DNA from 2 places in the Oceanobacillus kimchii X50 genome. Region 2 is predicted to be linked to the other one. Evidence: riboswitches for the same ligand, from Rfam matches in the RefSeq annotation. Region 2 holds a riboswitch; the other holds the start of a gene.

Region 1 (7,866 bases), 680 kb from region 2:
AACGAATAAATCAGCTCGTGTAGATGGAAATTATATCTCTCTATCTGGTACTTCCATGGCAACACCAATATGTGCTGGGATAGTTGCTCAATTACTTCAAAGTGATTCTAGCTTAACTCCCGATCAAGTAAAAGAAAAACTAATGGCTGCCTGTGAAGATTTGGGACAATCTCCTAATGTACAGGGAGCAGGCTATTTAAATGCAGCAAATCTACTCAATCAGGAGGAAGCGAAAGTATAATGTGAATTATAGCTTCTGTGATGGAATACTACAGCTTCTATTATTCATCAAAGCATATGTACACTGGAATTAACGATTATCTTTATTTTATACTTGTAATGGGTTAATAGATAAGAATGAAACACAGAATGCATGATATCTTTCATTAGATTTCATGCATTTTTAATATTGATGATCATTTTCAATTCGCACTATTACGTTAAATCCGTATACCTATGATATGATAAAGGAAAAATAATGAAGGAGACGGTAGAAATGGTTGTGGCTATAATCTGTTTTATTATCGCTGTTCTAGCGGCCTTTATTGGTTCATTAGTAGGCCTAGGGGGTGGAATTGTTCTTATTCCATTACTATTACTTTCCAGCCAATACATTACTGGTTTTGAGTGGGTAAGTCCACAATCGGTAGTTGCGATGTCTTTAGTTGTAATGGTTTTTACTGGAATTTCTTCGGTACTTTCTTATGCAAAGCAAAAGCAAGTTGACTTTTATGCAGGTAGTATCTTTCTGGCTGGTAGTATTCCAGGTAGTATGTTTGGAGCATGGTTAAATCAATTTGTAAATACGGATGGTTTCTATCTTTATTTTGGTATGTTAATCATAGTTATATCTATCATAATGAGCCTAAGAAACAAAGCCTCTAAACTAAGACGTAATGTAGACATTCATGAGCCAGGTGTCAGAAGTTTTGAGTTAAAAGGAGAAGTTTACATATATAAATTATCTTTCATATCTGCAATTAGCATTGCTTTATTTGTAGGAATGTTGTCTGGTTTATTCGGAATAGGCGGAGGAGCAATAATGGTGCCGGTTATGATGTTATTATTTGGATTTCCAGCACATTTGGCCGCTGCAACTTCCATGTTCATGATTATATTTGTTAGTTTCATGGGTTCGATCACACATATATATTTAGGGAATGTTGTTTGGGAGTATGTGCTTTTCTTTATACCTGGAGCATGGATAGGTGGTAAACTTGGAGCAAAGGTAAACCATTTTTTATCAAACAATGTACTAGAGTTAGTATTAAAGATTATGCTAATTTTAGTTGGTATACGAATGATCATGCAAGGCATTGGTTAGGAGAGTATAAATGTCAAAAGAACAGTTAACGTTTTACTTTACAAATGATCTACATAGTCATTTTTTACAATGGCCAAAAGTAGCGGCGTATTTACTTCACAAACAAGAAATACATAAAGAGAATCGAGATATTTTTTGGACGGTGGATATAGGAGATCACGTTGATCGTTCCCACCCGATAACGGAAGCAAGCCGTGGTAAAGCAAATATAGATTTACTTAATCAATTAAATTACGATGTCGTAACACTAGGAAACAATGAGGGGATCACTTTGTCCCATGATGAATTATATCATCTGTATGATCATGCTGATTTTTCAGTAGTATGTTCTAATCTAGAAAGTTTGGACGGTCAATTACCAGCGTGGTTGAAACGCACGGAAATTAAGGAAACAGCTAGCGGTATTAAGGTCGGTTTTTTAGGTCTTACTGCTCCGTTTAATGCTTTTTATGAGCTTTTGGATTGGCATATTGATAATGAATTTGATGTGTTAGACCGTTATATAAATGAATTAGAAAAAGAAACAGACATTATAGTACTGCTGTCTCATTTAGGAATTAGTGTTGATCAAGAAATTGCTAGAAGATATCCTGCTGTCGACATAATAATGGGTGGACATACTCATCATTTATTAGAAAAGGGAGAGATGGTTAATCATACGTTAATTACAGCAGCTGGGAAACACTGCTTTTACGTAGGGGAAGTCACTGTAGAATGGAATCATGAGGAGAATCGTATTACGAAGCTTAACGGTTATGCAGTAGATCTTCGTGATACAATTCCAGATTTACATACAGAACAATATATACAAACACTATTTGATCAATCGAGGAAGTATCTAGATAATGTAATTGTCAAAGCAAACAAACCCATTGAAGTGAAATGGTTTGCTAATACACCAATCATTCAAAGTCTGACAACCACGTTAAGGAAATGGACAAAAGCGGATTGTGCCATGTTAAATGCAGGAGTATTGTTGGAAAGCCTTCCTGCCGGTCCCATTACATATGGGGATATCCATCGTATTTGTCCTCATCCGATTAATCCTGTTTTAGTTGATTTAAAAGGCGATGAACTTATAGAGGTAATACGAGCATCTTTATCTACGGATTTTACAGAATTAAAGCTAAAAGGGTTTGGATTTCGCGGTGAAATTCTAGGAAAAATGATATTCTCTGGTTTAGATGTTATTACAGATTTTCATCGTAATGGTGGTGAATATGTAAAAGCGGTTTATGAACAAAATGGAAAACAGATTGATCCAGACAAAACCTACTATGTAGCTACTGCGGATACATTTACATTTGGGAGATTATTACCAGAAATTGCAAAATCAACTACCAAGCAATATTTCGTACCTGAATTTTTAAGAGATCTTCTTGCAGAAACTTTAATACAGCAATATCCCTCTTAGAATGTGACGCTTTTTATGCCTCCTGCATACACTTATAGTGAATTTTATAAAGGGGGCAAATGTACGAATGATTACAATAGAACCTCTCGAGGTAGATGGGATTATATTTACAGCTGTAAGTGTGGAATTGCCAAAGACAACATTATTAACGATTAGTAATGATGTAGGTTATATCATGTGTGCAGCATTGGATGTCGATATTTTTAATGAAATACCTAAACTTCAAGAACGGAATGTCGTAGCTGGCCGTGCAATGGGAGTTAGAACAATCGATCAGTTGCTTCACGCACCACTAGAAAAAATCACTGATGCATCTAAAGAATATGGATGGGAAGTTGGAATAACTGGGAAAGAGGCTTTATTAAAAATATCATAACTATTTAAAAAGCTTTTCTTTCACAGGAAAAGCTTTTTAAATTATAAGGAAAATTAAGATAGGCATAGGTTGTGATATTTGGTACGATATTACTAATACAATGTTGAAAGATGTCGGATTATAGGAGAAATCTATGAAATTAGTAAGTACGAAACTTATTCAGTCTGAAGATACATTAGCTCAATCATTATATGATGAGCAAGGAGTAATTTTATTGGCAAGAGGAATGAAATTGACGTCAAACGTTATTCAAAAGCTGCTAGATCGTGGGATTACTTATGTATATATTGAAGGTGATATTGATGATGACCAGTATTACGAACCAGTTATTTCCGATCAACTTCGTCAAAAAGCAGTACATACACTTAATGATACATTTAGAGGAATAAAACAAGCAGGCCTTCTAAGTAAGTCTTACGTACTTCAAACAAAAGAAATGGAGTTAAAAGAAGTTGTTGATCAAATTTTGTATGAAGTTGAAGGGAATGAAAGTTCGTTAACATTGCTTTCAGATATTATGATCACCAATGATTATATTTTACAACATTCTCTAAATGTAGCTATATACTCGATTGCGATCGGAAAACAATTAAGTTATACTTCCGAACAATTAAAAGAACTAGGTATCGGTGCGTTATTACACGATGTAGGTAAGATTTTTATTGAATCGGAAATTTTAAATAAACCTTCTAGCCTAGATGAAACAGAGTTTCAAATTATCAAAAGTCATACAAAATTAGGATTTGATTATTTACGAAGCTATCCTGGATTTCCTAAAAACGTTGCGCAATGTGCCTATCAACATCATGAAAGACTAGATGGTTCTGGTTATCCTTTAGGCTTATATGACAAAGATATTATTCCTTATGCGAAAATCATAGCTGTGGCAGATGTTTTTGATGCAGTAACTAGTAACCGAGTTTATCGAGAAGCTTTATTACCACATGAAGCGTTGGAAATTTTATATGCTGGTGCAGTTAGGGAATTTGATATAACAATAATTGAGGCTTTTAAAAAAAGTATTGCTGTTTATCCGGAAGGGTTAATGGTTAATTTGAGTGATGGTAGTTCTGGAAAAGTAATAAGACAAAATAAACATTTATGTGATCGGCCGATTATTCGTGTGACAGAAGTACAGGGGAAGATACTGGATAATCCGTATGAATTAAATTTAGGAAAAGTGATGAATACCCTTATTAAGGAAGTTATTAAAAATAGATAATCCATAGTTCTACCTTCTCTAAGAACAAGCATACATTGTGTAGAGGGGGTATGAAGGTTGAGGTTCAAAAGAAGATATCGCATCCGAAGAAAATCATACAGAAGGCCTCCACATCGTCAATTTTTAGTGATTATGACCCTTATCATATTTGTTGTATCCATGGCCTTTAGTTTTTGGATTATTAATGACAAGATTGAACCTATAGTTAAAGACATTGCAAAAAGGAAAACTGAAGAATTTGCCACACGTGCAATAAATTCTGCGGTAGATTTTGTAGGTGAATATAGTTTTGAAGATATGATTGATATTACTTATGATAACGAAGGAAACTTAGTTACTTACAATCAAAATAGAGCCGTAATTAGTGAAATTAATCGAGTTGCTACAGATCGTGTTGAAGAGTTCTTTGTACATGTAAATGAAGGGAAGCCTTTAAGTTTTAAATATAATCTGGAAGAACCATTGAACGATGATGGAAGTGCTGAGGGTCGTGCTGCTATTGATCCAACTCTCATTGAGATCCCTCTTGGACAAGTGACAGGTAATTCGGTACTATCTAATCTTGGCCCGAGAATACCAATTAATATGCAAGTAATTGGAAATGTGAGAACAAATGTAGTAAGAGAAACCGAAGAATTTGGCATTAATGGATCATGGGTTACTTTGTATGTGAATATAGAAGCAGATGTACAAATCATTGTTCCATTTACTTCAGATGTAACAACCGTTCATACAGAACTATATTTAGATAGTGGTGCAATCATGGGGAAAGTACCCGATTTCTATGGTGGGGATGGATTACCAGATATAGCAATACCAAAGGATGATTTGCAGAATGATGAATAATATAGTATATTACTAGTAATTGAATAATGCCTTATCAGATCGGTGAGGTAGAGGAGCATACAACATTAGTAATCAACAAGAGGATGACAACGATGAAAGTTGGTGGAAGGGTTGTTTGCCGAAGCATAATAAGGGTCACGCTTATTATTGCTGGTACATCTTTGAATAAAAGATGCACTGTCATGCAAGAATATGTGCATGGAGAACTACTGATCGAAATGGAGGATAACGTTTGTTGGTAAAACAATGATGGTTATTTTCTGTCGTTGTTTTTTTTGTGCTTAAAAATAGCAACGTTGCTTCACATCAAGAGCATTTCGAGTATTATCTCCATCACCAAATATTTATTTGGAGGTAAAAGCTATGGAAGGTACGATTTATTCGCTGATTCCTGCAGTGATTATGCTACTTTTAGTGATTATTACACGTAATGTATTAATATCATTAGGTACTGGAATTATTGTAGGGGCACTACTAATTCACAATTTTAATATTTTATCCTCAATCACAGAGATTTGGGAAGTATTTTACACCATATTTTATGCTGAAGACGGATGGCAAGTAGGAAATATATTTCTCCTAGGATTTTTATTACTTCTAGGTATATTAACAGCATTTTTACAAGCATCAGGTGGAAGTAGAGCATTTGGGGATTGGATGATGAAACGAGTAAAGACAAGAACTGGTGCACAAGTAATGACAGCTGTTATTGGAATAATTATTTTTATTGATGACTATTTTAATAGTTTAGCAGTTGGTCAAATTGCTAGGCCGTTAACAGACCGACATCGAATATCGCGTGCAAAACTTGCTTATTTTATTGATTCTAGTTCTGCTCCTGTTACTGTGTTAGCCCCGATTTCTAGTTGGGGAGCATATATTATTGGGACGTTAGGGACTTTATTCGCGGCTAATGAAATTACAGAGTATCAACCATTTGAAGCATTCATACAAATGATTCCTTTGAATTTCTATGCCATATCTGCAATTATACTTGTATTTATTGTAGCGTATTTCCGTTTGGATTTAGGACCAATGCATACACATGAAAAAAGAGCTGAAAAAGAGGGAGAGCTTCTTAACCCAGAACAAGACAGTGTTGCCGGAGATTTAGGTGATGTTTTTGATCCACATAAAGATGGTAAAGTATACCACCTATTAGTACCAATTATTGTGTTATTTATTGTTACAATTGGTTCAATGTATACCACAGGTGTAATAGCGGCGTCTAGTTATGGCTTAGTTGATGCCTTTGCAAATACAGATGTTAATCTATCCTTAATATTAGGTGGTCTTTCCTCTGTAGTAGTTGCCGCTGTGTTCTATTTTTCTCAAAAGGTACCGCGTTCAGAGTTAGGAAAAATATTAATTGAAGGTGCAAAAACTATGATTCCTGCAATAAATATTCTTCTACTAGCTTGGATGATTGGAGCAATTATTGGAAGTATTGGAACAGGAGATTACTTAGCTGGATTAGTTGAAAATGCTTCAATTAATGTGTCGTTGTTACCCGTTATATTATTTATAATATCCGCAATAATGGCTTTATCAACAGGAACATCTTGGGGAACATTTGGTATTATGCTTCCAATAGCTGCTAACATTATGGTTAATACGGATAGTAGTTTATTGTTACCAGCACTTGCAGCAGTACTTGCTGGAGCAGTGTTTGGTGATCATTGTTCTCCAATATCAGATACTACTGTACTATCCTCTACAGGTGCAGGTGCAAATCATATAGACCATGTACTTACACAATTGCCTTATGCGACGATAGCTGCAGTATCCGCAATAGTTGGATTTACCTTAGTAGGTTACACTCACTCTACGTTACTTTCCTTACTAGTCACAATTGTACTAATGAGTATTATTGTATTAATACTGAAGAAAGTAGTAGTTGACCGAAGAAAAGAAAAAACAACTAATGAATAAAGAATGACTAAAAGAATCACATGAGCGTATAGGATCCCTATTGCTCATGTGATTTTTAATCTTTACAAAACTCCTTCTAAATTATCAGAACCGTTTGACAAAATAGGAGAACAAGATATAATACAATTATAATAGTCTGAAAGTAATAATAATTGATATTATTCTACATATTAATAAAGAAACAGGCTATTACTATTTTTGATTTTAAGGGGGAAAGTAAATGGAAAATCGGTCACAATGGGGAACACGTGCTGGATTTATTTTAGCAGCAGTGGGTTCTGCAGTTGGTTTGGGTAATATATGGAGATTTCCTTCCGTGGCTTACGAAAGTGGTGGAGGAGCGTTTTTTATTCCATACCTATTTGCATTATTAACTGCCGGAATACCGATATTAATCATGGAATTTACAATGGGGCATAAATATAGAGGATCAGCTCCATTGACATTTAGTAGAATGAACAAGAAATCAGAATTCGTAGGTTGGTGGGCGGTTTTAGTTGCCTTTGTTATATCGACATATTACTCTGTCATTATTGCCTGGGCAATTTCATATTCTTTCTTCTCATTTAATCTATCTTGGGGAGAAGATACAGAAGGATTTTTGTTTGGAGATTATTTACATCTAGCAGATGTACCTGGCCAAGTAGGCGGATTAGTTCCAGGAGTATTAATACCTTTGATTGTAGTTTGGGTTCTTGTATTGGGAATTTTATTCCGTGGTGTAAAGAAAGGTATTGAAGTAGCTAACCGTA
Region 2 (7,866 bases):
TCCGCTTTCATTACACTCCCCCTAGCAATCATTTATAGAATTAGTATATCTTATTATCCAAGAAAAAAGACTAATTAACTAGTTTCTATGCGTTTTCACATTTTCATTCTCTGTGGTATATCTAGCTGATGCGATACATGGATGAAAGTGGAAGAGTGGAAGAAAAGAATGGGTGAGCCTTCCGTTACATAAGCTTCCGGAGACTCACCAGCCGCCGCTAGATAAACGGAGTATATTTCTCTGTAGCGAGGTGTGCATACTAATCCATTCGTTTTTTCTTATGAATAATTCTTAACTTCTCAATTTACATGATAGTTCCAAACCATGTTCCTAAAAAAGTGCCTAAATAGTTACCGATGATATAACCCAAAGTTCCGACGATTAATATAGGGCCAATAAGTTGTCTCCAGCCTTTTGCAATTGCAAATGCCGCAGCGGTTGTTGGTCCTCCAATATTTGCGTTACTAGCAAGTAGAATCTCTTCTAAATCAAACTTGAATAATTTCCCGAATAATAAAGAAATAATCAAATTGATAATAACAATAATAAATGCAAAAACTAATAATAAAGGTGCCGTTTCAAAGATTAGAGAAATAGATGCAGGAATACCAATTACTACAAAGAAAATATGAATTAAAAAGGTTCCGATTTCTTGACTGCCATTTAGCTTTTCAAAATAACTCGGGAACAACGCTAAAACGATAAATGTTAGTGTCGTTAACACGAGATAGTGATCTCCGAATAGACCATGTAATAATTGAAAGAAAAATGATGCTTGTTCGCCACTTGGAATAATACCTGCAAAAAATTCAGCTACTTTTAAAGAAACAATAACTAATAAAAATGCTGTTCCAACAGACATTGCAATATCTTTTAGCGAGATTTCTTTTCTTTCCCAAAAACTCTCTGCTTGTGTTTTTCCTTTATTTTCTGAACTTTGCTTCTCTACTTCTAATACATGCGGTGTAGAGAATCTCTTTCGAAAGAAATTCATCGCCGGTATCATCATTAATAGTAAGAACAATATCGCCATCATTAGATTATCCGCCACTACTGCAGCTGATACCAATTCACCCGGAGTTTCAAATTTAGCTGCCATTGCTGCAAAGTTAACTCCTCCACCTATGTAAGAACCACTAAACATCGCTCCTAATTTATCAAGCATTGGAATGTGATCTTTAAAAATAAAGAAAGCAGTTATTGCCCCTGTAACTGTACCGATCGAACTAAGTAAAAATATGGTTAATAACCTTCCGCTTTCCTTCCAAATTTTCTTGAAATTCACATGAAATAAAAGCAAAGGGATTGCTAGTGGCACAATTACACTCCATACAGCATCATACACGCTTGAGGCTGTTGGGATAATTCCCAAATTAGATAGAATTAGTGCACTCACAAGAGCAATAATTGCTCCAGTAACTTTAGAAGCCCAATTAAAACGCTGTTCTAAAAAAATACTTAATGAGGCTAAGACAATGATAATTCCCCAAAGTGTTATCGTATCATCTGCTTGAATTAATGTATTTTCCAAGGTGAACCCCCCTAATATGAATAATATTTATTTATAATATCACGAAAGTAAATTTTCGTTTAGATATAGATTACCTATTTAAAGGTTTAATCATCAACCAATGTAAAAAAGCCCACAAACACGAAATAAAATGTTTATGAGCTTTTCAGCATTTACCTTATATCATTTTAGAATGTTCGAAATCCGATAATACGGACTGTAAATTTTGTAACTGTTCATCGTTTAACTCTATTAATGGCAAACGAACTTTTCCAACAGGAACAGATTGTATATTTAATGCTGTTTTAACTGGAACAGGACTTGGATTTGCAAACATTTCCTGCATGACTGGTAATACACGTTGATGAATATTCGCTGCTTCTGCAACTTGCCCTTGTTCAAAACGATGAATCATTTCTTGCATATCATTTCCTATAATATGAGATGATACAGATACAATTCCAGCAGCACCAATAGCTAAAGCTGGTAAAGTTAGACTGTCTTCCCCACTATATACAGAGAAATTTTCGTCAGTAAGGCGAATAATATTTGTCATTTTTTCTAAATTCCCGCTTGCATCTTTAATAGATACAATATTATCGATTTGGGATAAACGTACAACAGTGGAAACATCCATGTCCACACCAGTTCGCCCTGGCACGTTATACAACATAACTGGTAACTCGGTGCTTTCAGCAATCACTTTGAAGTGTTCGTACATACTGTCTTGTGAAGGCTTATTATAGTATGGTGCAACCAACATTACTCCATCTACCCCAGTTTTTGATACTTCCTTTGTCAGTTCAATGGATGCTTTCGTATAATTAGAGCCCGTTCCTGCAATTACTGGTACCACTCCATTTACTTTTTTTACGACATATTCGAATAATTTCATTCTCTCTCCATGTGTTAACGTTGGAGATTCTCCTGTGGTTCCAGCTACTACTAAACCATCTGAACCATTATTAATTAGATGGTCAATTAAATAGTCCAATGCTTGAAAATCGATTTCTTCATGTTTATCGAAAGGCGTCACCATCGCTGTTAATACTTTTCCAAAATTCATGTAAACACACCCTTTTTATAATTTGAACAAACTTGCTTAAGAGGGTTGGGCCAAATTAAAAAGCACCAACGGAAGCCCGTTGCTGCTGAACAAATTAGTTCCCAGCTCGATAGCCCTCCATATAGTCTCCTATATGACAGCACTGTATTTGTTCAATAGCAGCACCAACGAGTTAATGAATGAGTATTTCACTCGCTTCGGCAGATCCCCCTTTCTATACGCTTCACCAGGGCTCATTCCCTTCCACGTATATACTGATGGTTTCCGCACCTCTATCCAAAACCTATGAATTATGATTCACTTGGTACGTGTATTATAGCAGGAACCATCACGAAAGACAAACATTTTTTCACAATATACAATCTCATCGAATAACTATTTCTAATTATATATGGAGATAACCGCACAGATACATAACTTTACTAGTTACTGTTATAAATATCGAAAAAACACTTTATAAAAAATACAGATTGATTTACTTTTTAGTATAACTTATGCGTAGATTTATTAGTCGTGCGAAATCCTTTCATTTATTCAAGCATAACTTTGCATAAACAGGAAAACCTATATCGTAATATGTCGTAAAGGAGAATTAGTATGGTTATGCATCGTTTTAAAGAAAAAGATGAGCCATTCCACTCAGGTGAAGTATATCATTTATGGAGTTATTTATATCAAGTCAAAACATCCTTAGTATCACTGCAAATTTTTATAAATCATAGTGTCGATCATGACTTTCGAGTATTAGTTGAAGATTTATTAGAAAGTTGTTTTACCCAAGAAAGCGAACAAATTGAAGGCATTTTGAAAGAAGCTGGTATTAGATTACCTCCTTCACCTCCCGATCGACCAAATGTAGATCAACATGATATCCCAGCCGGAGCAAAATTTAATGATAATGAACTGGCTATCCTTGTACAAAATGAATTGATGGCAGGAAGAATACTTGCGAATACAGTTATCTCTGTTGCTCTTAGAGAAGATATACGTGATTTATTTACAGAATGTATTAATCAACGTATGGAATATGAACAAAAAATACTCCATGTAATGAAACAAAAAGGATGGCTGGTTATACCACCAATTAATATAAAATAAAGGGGAACAAATAGCATGGGAAAGAATCATACAGGTGCTGCGATCCTATCACTGGGTTCTATACCTTTTATTACCACTCTCGGTAATTCAACATTAATTCCAATACTACCTGAAATGAAAGAAGCCTTAAACTTAAACAATATTCAAGTTAGCTTAACCATCACTCTTTTTTCTATAGCAGCGGCTATTTGTATTCCTGCAGCAGGCTACCTATCAGATCGCTTTTCTAGAAAGGCGATTATCGTACCTTCCTTAGTTATTTTTGGTGCTGGTGGATTGTTAGCCGGAATAGGTGCTGCGTTTTTTTCAAATGCTTTTATATGGTTATTAATCGGTAGAATTATTCAAGGTATTGGAGCTGCAGGGACGTTTCCGATTGCCATGGCATTAATCGGAGATCTTTTTAAAGGTAGTGAGCAAAGCAAAATGTTAGGGATTTATGAAGCATCTAATGAACTTGGAAAGGTACTATCTCCTATTATTGGTGCTGCTTTTGCGCTTATTACATGGTATTTTGTATTTTTTACATTTCCTGTGATTAGTTTTCTCTGTGCGATACTGGTTTTCTTTTTAATTAAGGAAAGAAGAAATAGACAAACTCCACCTCCTTTTAATCAATACGTTAAAGGTCTGTTTTTGGTATTTAAACAGGAAGGACGATGGTTATTTACTGTATATCTAGCGGGCGGAACGTGTTTACTTACTATCTTCGGTATTCTTTTTTACTTATCCGATAAACTAGAAACAGAGGATCATATTACTGGAGTATGGAAGGGACTTATTCTTGCTATTCCACTACTCGTCTTGGTTACCACTTCCTATCGTACAGGGAGTATAATTGGAAAGAATTTTGTAAAAATGAAGCGCTTAGCTGTAATTGGGTTTATATTAATGACAGCATCCTATTTGTCTTTAGTTTGGATCGAACCATTAATATGGTTTATATTCGCATTATGTTTTAGCAGTATCGGAGCGGGTTTAGTTTTACCTTGTGTAAATACAATGATTGCCGGTGCTGTTGGAAAAGAAAAAAGAGGTTTTATTACTTCACTATATGGCTCAGTAAGATATATCGGTGTTGCTCTTGGACCTTTATTATTTGGCTGGTTAATGGATTGGTCTAGAACTGGATTATTCTTATCAGTAGCTTGCTTTACTTTTCTTGTAGCAATGTTAGTCTTACTACTGCTCCATGTAAACGGCATGGATGGAAGAGATAAGCGAACGAAGATTACGTATAATTATTACTAACTACTATTTAAGTAGTAAAAATTATGAAATAAAATGACTTAATCTGACTATATTGACACACCAAAAGAGGATGAGACATAACGAAAATATTTGGTCAAAAGACGAATGATAGCTAAAATAAGCGCAGTATATTTCTGAAGCGGATTTTCAATACCCATTCATTCGGATTTCTCTATTGATTAAATACTTTTGTCTCATCCTCTTTTGGTTAATTAAAATTCAATTCTTGTGGACTTTCTCCCTTTTTATTCATTAAGCGAATATGCAATGGTTTTATTTCTAAAATAGTAAGATTTGGGTCATTTGGACCGTCAAAATAAATCTTCATTCGATCATTCCAAAGTTGATTTTTTAATTCTTGCGACTCATTAAACGAAACCTTTCCTTCATATTCTACATATTTGTCACCAACCCCTTCGCCCTCATAACCCAAAATAATATGGGTATATGGATTGATTTCAATGTCTTCTGCTTTATCGGTCTCCTTATTTGTTGGGGTATAAAGCGTTAAATTTTCATGCGAAAAAGTCATATACCTTGAATGAGGCATTTGCTTCTTTACCGTTGCCATCGTTCCTACAGAACTACTATCTAATATTTGCTCGATTTGTAGTTTTAAATTTTCTTGACACATTAACATATCTCCTTTGCAACCTCGTATATATAATTAATATTCCTATAATCTTAATGAGAACTGTCCACTAAATGTAGTAAGAACAACAAGTAAAGAGTTCAATGTAAAAGCACTTAATGTTAAAATTCCGCCAATTAGCGAACTAATAAGTAAACGAGTGGTTTCAAATTCCGCCTTAAAAAAAACAGGCACGTATTGCGCTAACCCTATCCCAACATCAAGATACAAGGTAATTGCTACAAATAAGAATGTTGCAAGTATATAAAGTAATGGTGTCCGCCATAATGTTAAACGAAGTTCATATTGCCTTTCCGGTTTAGACATTTGCAAATACTTACGGATTGAAGGTGGTAATAATTTTACAAACATATCTTTTTCTCCTCTATTTTGTTTTTAACACTGGTGTGTTTCATATAGTTCTTACCCGGAATAGTCAATTCTAACACTAGTAACTTAGCCTAATAAGTAATTTTGATTAACCCTTTAGCCTTTCTTTTATAGACCTTCGTAAATTTTCAAAAGTGTTTTGGATTTTAGCACGTCTATTGTACATTCCAATGGAATTTAGAAGCTGTTTTTGGGCTTTATGACAGAGGAATAATCATCTGATAACACAGATCTTCATTCTCTGTTACTATAACTCTAAAAAAAAATAGTGGAAAAGTTCATCATTCACTGATGAACTTTTCCACTATTAATTAAAAGGTATTATTCTTCATCGAATATATCCATTGATAGATAACGTTCCCCTGTATCTGGTGCAATACAAACAAGTTTTTTATTTGGGCCAATTTTCTTTGCTACTTCCATTGCCGCATATACAGCAGCTGCTCCAGATGGGCCTAGAAAGATTCCTTCTTTATGAGCAAGGTCTTTTAATAAAGTAACAGCTTGTTCATCTTTAATTTGAATTATTTCATCATATACATCCGTATTTAAAATGTCGGGTACAAATCCTGGACTTGTTCCAACGAGTTTATGCGGTCCTGGCTTTCCCCCCGATAAAACCGGCGATCCTTCTGGCTCCACTACCGCAACATGTAGATGAGGTAACTTTTCCTTTAGTGTTTCTCCTGTGCCTGTTACTGTACCACCAGTTCCAGCAGTACATACAAATGCATCTAATTGGTTATCCATCTGTTCTAAGATTTCTAAAGCTGTACTAATACGATGAACATCCGGGTTAGCTATATTCTCAAATTGTTGTGGAATAAAACTGTTTGGAATGGATTCCTGAAGTTCTAGAGCTTTACGGATCGATCCTGGCATTTTTTCTTCGCTTGGTGTAAGTACGACTTCTGCTCCATAAGCCTTTAATATATTACGACGTTCCATCGTACTATTATCCGGCATAATCATAATCGCTTTATATCCTTTAGCAGATGCAGCCATCGCTAACCCGATCCCTGTATTTCCACTTGTAGGTTCTATAATGGTTGCTCCTTGCTTTATTAACCCTTCTTGTTCTGCTACATGTATCATATGGGATGCAGCTCGGTCTTTTACGCTACCACTCGGATTAAACATTTCTAGCTTTACATATATATCAGCTGCATTTTCTGGCTGAAGACAACTTAATTTTACTATTGGTGTTTGACCAATTAATTCAGTTATATCATTGACTACACGCATGAGACATCCCTACTTTCTATCCGTACTTTCTAATAAGCGTTTATCAATAGATATGTCAGGATTAATATCCATTAATTGCTGTAAAAATGATTCTTTCTCTTCAGGTGAGATTGTAACGATATCATACTTTCCACTCTTAATTTGCATTCGATCAAATGAAAGTGCTGGAGAAGTCAACGGAAATTTTGTCTTAAAAATAATTTCTATATCTTTGATTTTTACAGTTTGCTTAACGGGACCATAATAAATAAGTATTTTATCATTGTCAATTCGATAGCCTGTACGAAACCAAAACCACAGTAAAAAAAGTCCAATTATAATCATCAACCCAGAAGCAAACCATTGACGGTTTAACAGAGGAGCAATAACCCCTAGTAATACGATAACCCACAATATAATCGTTAACCATTTGTCTTTTTTTGAACGAAAGTACAATGTAGCTCCTCCTCTTTCCTTGTATCCAATAAGTTTATTATAGACATGTATTGTTATTTTTAGCAAAACTTTCATTGTGATGTAACTCATAAATCAACCATCGTCATTAAGAATATCAATTGTACAGTTTCTTTACAATATTTCACAAGGAGATCATAAGTTAAAGAGGGTATCCTGCATACCCCTGTACCGTATATAAGATACCCCCCTTATGACTATCACAAAAAAGACTGCGCTATG

Evidence for each region. A riboswitch is a leader RNA that binds a small molecule or an ion and turns the genes downstream of it on or off. The one in region 2 is predicted to bind lysine.
Region 1: it holds a riboswitch for lysine, as region 2 does, so the genes downstream of both, C794_RS12525 (Na+/H+ antiporter NhaC family protein) here and dapA (4-hydroxy-tetrahydrodipicolinate synthase) in region 2, are expected to answer to the same signal.

The regions. Positions count from the first base shown of each region.
Region 1 covers NZ_CM001792.1:2,405,444-2,413,309, reverse strand. Annotated here, with positions in the region: gene C794_RS12560 (S8 family peptidase) at 1-241, shown strand, start outside; gene C794_RS12555 (sulfite exporter TauE/SafE family protein) at 497-1,324, shown strand; gene C794_RS12550 (bifunctional metallophosphatase/5'-nucleotidase) at 1,335-2,738, shown strand; gene C794_RS12545 (YunC family protein) at 2,806-3,114, shown strand; gene C794_RS12540 (HD-GYP domain-containing protein) at 3,248-4,336, shown strand; gene yunB (sporulation protein YunB) at 4,394-5,182, shown strand; lysine riboswitch at 5,223-5,399, shown strand; gene C794_RS12525 (Na+/H+ antiporter NhaC family protein) at 5,546-7,114, shown strand; gene C794_RS12520 (sodium-dependent transporter) at 7,335-7,866, shown strand, end outside.
Region 2 covers NZ_CM001792.1:1,724,150-1,732,015, reverse strand. Annotated here, with positions in the region: gene C794_RS09105 (FAD-binding dehydrogenase) at 1-11, opposite strand, end outside; gene C794_RS09100 (DUF819 family protein) at 305-1,531, opposite strand; gene dapA (4-hydroxy-tetrahydrodipicolinate synthase) at 1,689-2,576, opposite strand; lysine riboswitch at 2,679-2,859, opposite strand; gene C794_RS09090 (DUF3231 family protein) at 3,174-3,674, shown strand; gene C794_RS09085 (MFS transporter) at 3,690-4,925, shown strand; gene C794_RS09080 (pyridoxamine 5'-phosphate oxidase family protein) at 5,134-5,559, opposite strand; gene C794_RS09075 (DUF2254 family protein) at 5,602-5,928, opposite strand; gene cysK (cysteine synthase A) at 6,268-7,191, opposite strand; gene C794_RS09065 (PH domain-containing protein) at 7,201-7,626, opposite strand.